2 regions of the Streptomyces sp. NPDC039609 genome follow, and region 2 is predicted to be linked to the other one. Evidence: riboswitches for the same ligand, from Rfam matches in the RefSeq annotation. Region 2 holds a riboswitch; the other holds the start of a gene.
What was found. Region 2 has a riboswitch for cobalamin ahead of metE (5-methyltetrahydropteroyltriglutamate--homocysteine S-methyltransferase). Riboswitches for the same ligand answer to the same signal wherever they lie in the genome.
Positions count from the first base shown of each region.

Region 1: another riboswitch for cobalamin. It lies ahead of ACZ561_RS01335 (ABC transporter substrate-binding protein); the one in region 2 lies ahead of metE (5-methyltetrahydropteroyltriglutamate--homocysteine S-methyltransferase).

Region 1 is NZ_JBVIUJ010000001.1:283,752-289,201, forward strand. It holds gene ACZ561_RS01320 (dihydrofolate reductase family protein) at 1-229, opposite strand, end outside; gene ACZ561_RS01325 (dihydrofolate reductase family protein) at 341-985, opposite strand; gene ACZ561_RS01330 (glyceraldehyde-3-phosphate dehydrogenase) at 1,172-2,617, shown strand; cobalamin riboswitch at 2,727-2,923, shown strand; gene ACZ561_RS01335 (ABC transporter substrate-binding protein) at 2,936-3,994, shown strand; gene ACZ561_RS01340 (FecCD family ABC transporter permease) at 3,991-5,004, shown strand; gene ACZ561_RS01345 (ABC transporter ATP-binding protein) at 5,001-5,450, shown strand, end outside.
Region 2 is NZ_JBVIUJ010000003.1:649,439-654,888, reverse strand. It holds gene ACZ561_RS11975 (hypothetical protein) at 1-460, shown strand, start outside; gene ACZ561_RS11970 (acyl-CoA thioesterase) at 542-970, opposite strand; gene metE (5-methyltetrahydropteroyltriglutamate--homocysteine S-methyltransferase) at 975-3,299, opposite strand; cobalamin riboswitch at 3,475-3,703, opposite strand; gene ACZ561_RS11960 (LacI family DNA-binding transcriptional regulator) at 4,266-5,390, shown strand.

The DNA.
Region 1 (5,450 bases), on a different contig from region 2:
CGATGACCTTGGCGAAGGGAGCGTCCTCACCGCCCGCCGCCTCACGCTCGGGCCACGCCCCGGCGAAGCTGTCGTACGTCCGGCGCCCCAGGAGGAGCGTGTCCGCGCGGCCGATGACGGCGTCGACCGCGACACCCATCTCGTCGTTGAAGTAGGGGAAGTGCCAGAGGTGGGGATCCTCGACGACTCCGTCGAGCGAGATGAACAGCTGGGAGACGATCTTCCTCATGCGACGCTCCATGGGGGTGTCCGGCGATGGCTGCCTACCGACGGTAGACGCCACGGGATCCCGGAACTCATCGGTGGTGCCGGGGCGCGCCGGGCCTCGTGTCCCTTCCGCTCACTTCCGCCAGAACAGGTGGTGCGTCACGCCGCTCGGGCTGGGAACGACCTCGAGGTGGAACCGGTCCAGCAGCTCGTCGGGGGAGTCCCAGAGCCGTACCCCGGAGCCCAGCTCCACCTGTGAGACCGCCACGTGAAGGGTGTCGACGAGGTCGGCGTCCAGGTACTCGCGGATGGTGGTCGCCCCGCCGCCGAGTCGGACGTCCTTGTCCCGCGCCGCTTCCTTGGCCTGTGCGAGGACCGTCGCCGGGGAGCCGTCGACGAAGTGGAACGTGGTGTCGGAGAGCGTGAACGAAGGACGCTCGTGGTGGGTCATCACGAAGACCGGGGTGTGGAACGGGGGCTCGTCACCCCACCAGCCGCGCCACTCGTGGTCCTGCCAGGGTCCACGCTGGGGTCCGAACTTGTTGCGGCCCATGATCTCGGCGCCGATGTTGCGTGCGAAGTCCCGGGTGAAGTAGTCGTCGAGGCCGCGGGTCCCCCCGGGATCGGTACGGTTCGGCCAGCTCGCCGTGGCACCGGCCCAGGCGAACATGGCCCCGGGATCGGCGTGACCGAACGGTCTCTCGAGACTCTGGTCCTCACCCGCTCCGAATCCGTCACGCGAGACGACGAAGTTCTGGACCCTCAGCAGCTGCTCCACGCGCTTCCTCCTGTGTCGTCGACAACGACGAGGATAGGGCGGTGGTGGATACAGGGAGGTAATCACGCGAAAGGGATTTTTCCGCCTGCCCTGAGGTGTGCCTTCGGTCTCCCTCGGGTCCCCCTTGAACGATCAAAGGAAGGCCGGGTTAGCATATGAGCGCCGCCTAGCTCGAAAGATAAACCTGTGACTGTCAATGACGACTCGTTCACCAACTGGAAGATCCGCGAGGAGATCGCGGAGTCGATGATCCCGATCATCGGGAAGCTGCACCGGGAGCGGGACGTCACCGTCCTTCTCCACAGCCGCTCCCTGGTGAACAAGTCGGTGGTCAGCATCCTGAAGACCCACCGGTTCGCCCGGCAGATCGACGGTGAGGAGCTGTCGGTCACCGAGACGCTGCCGTTCCTGCAGGCGCTCACCGCGCTGGATCTCGGGCCTTCCCAGATCGACATCGGCATGCTCGCCGCGGAGTACAAGACGGACGACCGCGGTCTCTCGGTCGAGCAGTTCACCGCCGAGGCCGTCGCCGGTGCCACGGGTGCCAACAAGATCGAGTGCCGCGAGGGGCGCGACGTCGTCCTCTACGGCTTCGGTCGCATCGGCCGCCTCGTCGCCCGCCTGCTCATCGAGAAGGCCGGCTCCGGCAACGGTCTGCGCCTGCGCGCGATCGTCGTCCGCGGGGGCGGTGACCAGGATCTGGTCAAGCGCGCCTCGTTGCTGCGCCGCGACTCCATCCACGGCCAGTTCCAAGGCACCATCACCGTGGACGAGGCGAACAGCACGATCGTCGCCAACGGCAACGCGATCAAGGTGATCTACGCCAACGACCCCTCCGAGGTCGACTACACGGCGTACGGCATCAAGGACGCCATCCTCATCGACAACACGGGCAAGTGGCGCGACCGCGAAGGGCTCTCGAAGCACCTGCGTCCCGGCATCGACAAGGTCGTCCTGACCGCCCCGGGCAAGGGCGACGTCCCGAACATCGTGCACGGCGTCAACCACGACACGGTGAAGCCGGACGAGCGCATCCTCTCCTGCGCCTCCTGCACCACCAACGCGATCGTCCCGCCGCTCAAGGCGATGGATGACGAGTACGGCGTGCTGCGCGGTCACGTGGAGACCGTCCACTCGTTCACCAACGACCAGAACCTGCTGGACAACTACCACAAGGCCGACCGTCGTGGCCGCTCCGCGCCGCTGAACATGGTCATCACCGAGACCGGTGCCGCCTCCGCCGTCGCCAAGGCGCTGCCGGACCTCAAGGCGCCGATCACCGGCAGCTCGATCCGCGTCCCCGTCCCGGACGTCTCGATCGCGATCCTGAGCCTGCGCCTGGGCCGCGAGACCACCCGCGAGGAGGTCCTCGACTACCTCCGTGACGTCTCGCTGCACTCGCCGCTGAAGCGCCAGATCGACTTCACCACCGCGCCCGACGCCGTCTCCATGGACTTCGTCGGCTCGCGTCACGCCTCGATCGTCGACGCCGGTGCCACCAAGGTCGACGGTGACAACGCGATCCTCTACCTCTGGTACGACAACGAGTTCGGCTACTCGTGCCAGGTCATCCGCGTCGTCCAGCACGTGTCCGGCGTCGAGTACCCGACGTACCCGGTGCCCGTGGTCTGACCTCGGCGGTCCGGCCCGTCCGGGTCCCGGTGAACGGGGCGGCGGTGGAGCGGTGCGGCAGATCCCGAAAGGGATCGCGCACCCTCCCACCGCCGCCCCGTCGGCGTTCTGGTAGCTTGCGGTAGCCAGTCGAACTCACGTGCGTGACGTACGCGAGTCAGGGAATCCGGTGCGAATCCGGAGCTGACGCGCAGCGGTGAGGGCGACGGGCGGGGCACGAAGCCACTGGACCGGGAAGCCGGTCCGGGAAGGCGCCCCGCCCGGATGACCCCGAGTCCGAAGACCTGCTGGCGGATCCGTACGAAACGGGCCCCGCGCATGGGCCCTCTACGCCGAGGATGCACCGTGCCTCTCGCCCGCACCCCCCTTCCCTTCGCCCTGCTCGCGTCCGGGGCCCTGCTCCTCACCGGCTGCGGCGGCGCCGGCGACGGGACGGGGTCCGCGCCGTCCGCCTCCGCGCGGACGCTCGAGAACTGCGGCCGCTCCGTGAAGCTCCCGCCCGGCGGGCCGCGCCGGGCCGTCTCCCTGAACCAGGGCACCACCGAGATCATGCTGTCCCTCGGTCTCCAGGACCGGATGGTGGGGACCGCCACCTGGACCGACCCGGTGATGAAGGGGCTGGAGAAGGCCGCCTCCGACGTCCCGAGGCTGGCGGAGAACAACCCCTCCTTCGAGAAGGTGCTGGACACCGAACCCGACTTCGTCGCCGCCTCCTTCGGCTCCACCCTCGGCAAGGGCGGCGTCGCCACCCGCGAGCAGTTCGAGCAGCTCGGCGTCGCCACCTACCTCTCCCCGTCCGACTGCGTGGGCAAGGACAACAGCGGTGGAGGCGACGGCAAGCGCACCACGCCGCTCGCCATGGACACCGTCTACGGCGAAGTCCGCGACCTGGCACGGGTGTTCGGCGTCGAGGAGCGCGGCGAACAGCTCGTCGCCCGGCTCAAGGACCGGGTGGCGAAGGCCACCGCAGGACTCGATGTCGCCGACGTCAGCGTCCTCTACTGGTTCTCCGACGCCAAGTCCCCCTACATGGCGGGATGTTGCGGAGCCCCCGGCGTCATCACCCGGGAGACCGGCACCAAGAACGTCTTCGACGACACCACCGAGGAATGGCCCCAGATCGGCTGGGAGTCGGTCGCCGACCGGAACCCCGATCTCCTGGTGATCGGCGACCTCACCCGCAAGGCACAGTCCGGGGAGAGCGCCGCCAAGAAGATCGAGTTCCTGGAGTCCGACCCGGTCACCAAGAACATGGACGCGGTACGCCACAAGCGGTACGTGCTCCTCAGCGGACAGGCCATGAACCCGACCATCCGCACCGTCGAGGGCATCGAACAGGTCGCCGCCGCCCTGCGCGCGCACGGCCTCACGAAGTGACCGCCGCCCTGCTGCGCATCGCGGCCGGCTGCACGGCACTCGTCCTCTCCCTGGCCGTGGCGATCACCATCGGACCGGCGGACATCGGCGTCGGCGACGTGGCGTCCGTCGTCGCCTCCCACTTCGGCGGCGACCCTTCCGGGATCGGCCCGATCCGGGACGGCATCATCTGGAACCTGCGGCTGCCCCGCACCCTCCTCGCCGCCGTGTGCGGCGCCGGCCTCGCCCTCTGCGGCGCCGTGATGCAGTCCCTGCTGCGCAATCCGCTGGCCGACCCCTTCGTCCTCGGCGTCTCCTCCGGTGCCTCGACCGGAGCGGTCGTCGTGGTCGTTCTAGGCGTCGGCGGGGGAGCGCTCTCGATATCCGCCGGAGCCTTCGCGGGCGCCGTGTGCTCCTTCGCCGCGATGCTTCTGCTCAGCCACACGCTCGGCGGCACGACCGACCGGGTCGTCCTCTCCGGCGTCGCGTCGATGCAGCTGTTCTCCGCCCTCACCTCCTTCGTCGTCGTCACCTCCGCAGACGCCGAGACGACCCGCGGGGTGCTGTTCTGGTTGCTCGGCTCGCTCAGCGGCGCCGGCTGGAGCGACGTATGGCTCTGCCTCGCCGTTCTCGCGCTCACCCTGGCCGTCTGCCTCGGCCATGCCCGTACCCTCGACGCCTTCGCGTTCGGGCAGGACGCGGCGGCCACCCTCGGCGTACGGGTCGTCCGCACCCGGCTCGTCCTGCTGTGCGCCACCGCGCTGCTCACCGCCGCGCTGGTCAGCTCGGCGGGCGCCATCGGATTCGTCGGCCTCGTCCTGCCGCACGCGGCCCGCGCCCTCGTCGGGCCCGGACACGGCCGGCTGCTGCCCGTCACCGCCCTCGGCGGAGCGGTCTTCCTGGTCTGGGTGGACACCCTCGCCCGGACGGTGCTCGAACCCCAGGAGGTGCCGGTCGGGGTCGTCACCTCACTCGTCGGCGTTCCCGCCTTCGTCCTCGTCCTGTACCGGAGCAGGAAGGCTCACCGATGACACTCGCCGCCGAACGCGTCTCGCGCACCGCCGGCGGGCGGCTGATCCTCGACGGGGTCGGCATCGCCCCGAAACTCGGCACCACGACCGCGCTGCTGGGCCCCAACGGCTCGGGCAAGTCCACCCTGCTGAGGCTGCTGTGCGGTGTCCTGGCGCCGTCCGCCGGTGTCGTCACCCTCGACGGCCGACGGCTCGCGGACCTGCGTCGCCGGGACGTCGCCCGGCGCGTGGCGGTCGTCGAGCAGCAGGCCGACACCCTCGTCGAGCTGAGCGTCACCGAGGTCGTGCGCCTCGGCCGCATCCCCCATCGCCGGGCCTGGTCGCCCGGGACGGCCGCCGACGAGCAGGCCGTACGGGACGCCCTGCACCGCACCGGCCTCACCGACCGCGCGGAACAGCCCTGGCACACCCTCTCCGGAGGCGAGCGCCAGCGCGTCCAGATCGCC
Region 2 (5,450 bases):
CGAGAACGGCAAGGTGATCGAGCAGGCGCAGATCCTCACCACCCACAACCTGGCCACCCTCGTCCACGCCGCCGGCATCCGCCCCGAGGACGGCTGGGACGTGCTCGCCCTGCGGTGCTTCCACGCGGTCTGTCGCCTGACATCACGGCTGCACGGCCATCCGCGACCGCTCGCCACCGTGAAGGACGCGGCCTACGCCTGGCGACAGATGCTCTTCCACCTGTCGCTGTGCGAACCGTCGGCGCAGGCAGGCGTACTCGCCCGCTTGCACGACCAGGCCTCGCGCTACCCGACGCACGTAGCCGACCGGCTCGCCCCGGCCGTCGTCGGCCTTCGCCTCGTCGCGGACGGCCGCGAGTTCGACGCGGGCGGCCGGCTCGACGACGGCCGGGGGCGCCGGCTCCTCGGCTGGACCACCGGCGGGCACTGGCTCCTCGCGCCGGCGACCCTGCCCCGGTGACTGCCGCTCCTCGGAGACGGCCCCGGCGACGAGGGGCCGGTGGGTCGTTCCACCCGCCACCCCCGCCGGGGCCGTCCGCCGCTACTCCTCCTTCAGCCCGGGGACCGGGCGCGGACGGCCTTCGGCATCGATCGCGACGAAGGTCAGCCGGGCGGTGGCCACTTCGGTCGTGGGACCGGAGGTCGCGTTCCAGCGTTCCGCGGTGACGCCGACGGCGACGGCCATCGAGGTCCGGCCCGCGTGACACAGCTCGGCGTGGACGGTGAGCAGGTCCCCGGCGCGAGCGGGGGAGAGGAACGTCATCCGGTCGACGGAGACCGTCACGGCGGGGCCGTCCGCGTGGCGGCCCGCCGCTGCCGCGGCCGCGTCGTCGATGAGTTTCATGACGACGCCGCCGTGGATGGTCCCGTACAGGTTGGTTTCGTGCTCGCTCATGATGTGGGCGAGGGTCACCTGGGAATCGGCCGGTGCCTTGTGGGCCCGATCGCCGACGGTGGTACGGGTGTTCATGTGCTCATCCCTCGGTGCGGGGCAGACGACCGCGGACCTGGCGGGCCGCCGCGGCCATGTGTTCCAGGGCGGGCCGGACCTCTCGCCAGCCGCGCGTCTTCAGGCCGCAGTCGGGATTGATCCAGAGCCGGTCGGCGGGGACGGAGAGCAGTGCGCGCTCGATGAGAGAGACGGCCTCCGCCTCCTCCGGGACGCGCGGTGAGTGGATGTCGTACATGCCGGGGCCGACCTCCCGGGGGTACCCGGCCCCCGCGAGCTCGTCCGCGACCTGCATGTGGGAGCGGGCGGCCTCCAGGCTGATGACGTCCGCGTCGAGGTCGTCGATGGCCCGGAGGATGTCCCCGAACTCGGCGTAGCACATGTGGGTGTGGACCTGGGTGTCCGGACGGACGCCGGCCGTGGTGAGGCGGAAGGCCTCGGTGGCCCAGGCGAGGTACGGGGCGTGGGCGTCGGCGCGCAGCGGCAGCGTCTCGCGCAGGGCCGGCTCGTCGACCTGGATCACCGACGTGCCCGCCGCCTCCAGATCGGCGACCTCGTCGCGCAGGGCGAGCGCGACCTGGCGGGCGGTGTCGCCGAGCGGCTGGTCGTCACGGACGAAGGACCAGGCCAGCATCGTGACCGGGCCGGTCAGCATTCCCTTGACGGGGCGGGACGTCTGCTGTTGTGCGTACGTCGTCCAGCGCACCGTCATCGGCGCGGGGCGGGAGATGTCGCCGGCCAGGACCGGCGGCCGGACGTACCGGGTGCCGTACGACTGGACCCAGCCGTGCTGGGTGGCGAGGTAGCCGGTCAGCTGCTCGGCGAAGTACTGGACCATGTCGTTGCGTTCGGGCTCGCCGTGCACGAGGACATCGAGGCCGGTCTTCTCCTGGAAGGCGATCACCTCGCGGATCTCGGCCTTGATCCGCTCCTCGTAGCCCGCCGTGTCGAGCCATCCGGCGCGCAGATCGGCGCGGGCGGTGCGCAGCTCGGCGGTCTGCGGGAAGGAGCCGATGGTCGTCGTGGGCAGCAGCGGCAGGTTCAGGTGGGCCCGCTGGGCGGCCGCGCGCTCGGCGTAGGGCTGGGCACGGCGGGTGTCGGACTCGGTGACGGCGGCCGTGCGGGCCTGTACGGCGGGGTCGTTGGTGATCGCCGAGCTCGCCCGCGAGGCCAGATCGGCACGGTTGGCGGAGAGTTCGGCGGCGATCGCACCGGTGCCCTGGGACAGGCCGCGCGCGAGCGTGGCGATCTCCGCGGTCTTCTGGCGCGCGAAGGCGAGCCAGCGGCGGATCTGCGGGTCGATGTCCCGCTCCGCCGCGGCGTCCAGCGGGACGTGCAGCAGCGAGCAGGACGCCGCGACGTCGACCTGATCGGCGAGGCCGAGCAGGGTGCCGAGGGTGGTCAGGGACTTCTGGTGGTCGTTGATCCAGATGTTGCGGCCGTTGACGACTCCGGCGACCAGCCGCTTGCCCGGCAGACCGCCCACCGCCGCGAGATCCGCGAGGTTCCCGGCGGCGGCATCGGTGAAGTCGAGCGCGAGTCCCTCCACGGGGGCCTTCGCCAGCACGGGCAGCGCCTCGCCCAGCCGGTCGAAGTAGGAGGCGATCAGCAGCTTCGGCCGGTCGGCCAGGCCGCCGAGTTCACGGTAGGCGCGGGCGGCGGCGTTCAGCTCGGCGGGGGTGCGGTCCTGGACGAGGGCGGGCTCGTCGAGCTGCACCCACTCGGCGCCCGCCGCGCGCAGGTCGGCGAGCACCTCGGCGTACACCGGCAGCAGCCGGTCGAGCAGGGTGAGCGGCTCGAAGTCCTCCGCGACACCCGGCGCCGGCTTGGCCAGCAGGAGGTAGGTGACCGGCCCCACCAGGACGGGACGGGCCGAGTGGCCCAGCGCGAGGGCCTCCTTCAGCTCGGCGACCTGCTTGGCGCTGTCGGCGCCGAAGCCGCTGTCGGGACCCAGTTCGGGGACGAGGTAGTGGTAGTTGGTGTCGAACCACTTGGTCATCTCCAGCGGCGCCACGTCCTCGGTGCCGCGGGCCATCGCGAAGTACCCGTCGAGCGGGTCGGCCTCGACGGCGGCGCGGTGGCGGGCGGGGACGGCGCCGACCATGACACTGGTGTCGAGCACGTGGTCGTAAAGGGAGAAGTCACCGGTCGGAACCTCGTGGATGCCGGAGTCGGCGAGCTCCCGCCAGTTGGTCTCGCGCAGCTCCCGGGCGGTCTCCCGGAGGGCTTCGGCGCCGACCCGGCCCTTCCAGTACCCCTCGACGGCCTTCTTCAGTTCTCGGTTCCGACCCTGGCGGGGGTATCCGTACACGGTGGCCCGTGCTGCCGCGGCCGCGGACTCGGTTGTCACGTAACTCTCCTTCGCGAGCTTGCGTGTCATGAGACAGACCCGAAGAGTCGCGAGCGAAGGGGTGACGAACCGGAAGGACCACCGCACGGGCGTACATCGAGGTACGCGCGGCCGATCCGTCCTGCTGTGCACGCCGACCCGCCCACGAGGTCACCGGGATCACCGCACGCGAACGGTCGCGTGCGGGCAACGGGCAGGTCTTCGGACTCGCGAGCACGTCTCGTCGTACGGAAGCCGTACAAGACACCTACTGGCCGTCGCTTCCCAGACCCTCGCGGGCCCAGTGCGTATGACGGCGGTCGTTCTCGCTCACCGCTGCGGGGCAGTCCCGGATTCCCACCGGGTTCCCTCTTACGACGCGTCCCGCCTGGCTGACGGGGCGAACCAGCTGCACGGGCAGCGTAGCCGTGCGGGCGTGGAACGGTGCGAGTGACTCATATACCGGACGGTGAAATGAGACACACGCGCTGCGTGGCGGCGCGCCGCCACCCCTGGGGGAACGGAGTGTCCGGTGCCGCCCGCGCGACGGTTCCCCGCCTGTGCCGGAGGTGGCGGGACCACCGAAGTCCTGGGCCACGCACCGTGGTTCGTGACCGGTAGGCTCCTGGCGCGCCCGCGTGCCGGCACGCGGACGACGTGCTCCGAGGGTTGTCCCAAGTGAGGGACGGGGCTGCACATCGCCGCCTGCACCGTTCTGAACGACGCCGTCGACCCCGTCGTTCACCGTCACGCCGCCCTGCACTCGGCCGTGTGCGTCCTGGGGATCCACCCGGCTTCCGTGACACTCCCGGTGACCGTCGTGGGCGCCGTGGTGACACCTTTGGTCCTGTTCCGGACGGTGGTCCGTATTCGGCGGGTCCTGGCGGCCCCGACGGCATGAGAGCCGACCCGGGGCTCGTCCACGTCCCGTGAACAGCGGCGACGGAGTTCGTATAGGCTCCAGCCGCACGTGAGGAGGCGGCACCGATGAACGGGAGTGCTCGGCAGGTGGCGGCGGGGGATTCGCGGCGCGCGACCATCCGGGAGGTGGCCGCACTCGCCGGTGTGTCGACGGCGACCGTCTCACGGGTGCTGAACCGCAACTATCCGGTGGCGCAGGCGACCCGCGACCGGGTCGAGGGCGCGATGCGGGAGCTCGGCTATGTCGTGAACGCGCACGCCCGCGCCCTGGCCGGCACCTCGAACCGCACCGTGGGGATCATCGTCAGCGAGATCGTCGACCCCTTCTTCGCGTACATCGCGCGCGGCGTGGAGCGCGAGGCGGCGCGCACGGGTCGGCTCTGCCTGGTCTGCTGCACGCAGGGCGACGCCAAACGCGAACTCGCCTTCGTCGACCTCCTGCACGAGCAGCGTGCCGACGTGGTCGTGCTGGTCGGAGGGAGTGTCGTGGACCGCGCCTACACCGCGGAACTCACCCGCCGCGCGGAGGAGCTCCACGCCGGGGGCTCCTCCCTGGTGCTCTGCGGCCGGCCCTCGCTGGGGGGACGGGTCCCCGCGGCGGCGGTGGAGTACGACAACGAGGGCGGTGCGTTCGCCATCACCGACCACCTGCTGACGCAAGGGCACCGGCGGATCCTCTACCTGGGCGGTCCGCCCGCCGTCTCGACCACGCTGGACCGCCTCGCCGGATACCGTCGAGCCCTCGAACTGCGCGGCGTCACGCCCGATGACGGTCTGGTGCACACCGGTGCCTTCAGCAGAGGCTTCGGCTATCGCCGGACGGCCGAACTCCTCGCCGAGGGCCTCGACTTCACCGCGATCTTCGCCGCCAACGACATCGTGGCGGCCGGTGCGGCGCAGGCCCTGGAGGAGGCGGGCGCCCGGATCCCGGAGGACGTCTCCCTCGTCGGTTACGACGATGTGCCCGTGGCGCAGGAGATGCGTCCGCGGCTGACCACCGTGCACATCCCGCTGGAGGAGATGGGCCGGCAGGCCGTGCGGCTCGCGACCCCCGGGGACGACGGCGACGACGGTGACGACGCCTGGCGGGCGCCCACGACGGGGGTGCACCGGCTGGGTACGCACATCGTGGTGCGCGACTCGGTGGCCCCGCCGAAGGCGACGCGCACCCGGCGGGCCCGCCCCGTGTGAAGCAGGGATGAGCGCAGGGGACGGCCCGGGGCGGAGTTGCGGGAGAGAACGTTTACCGTC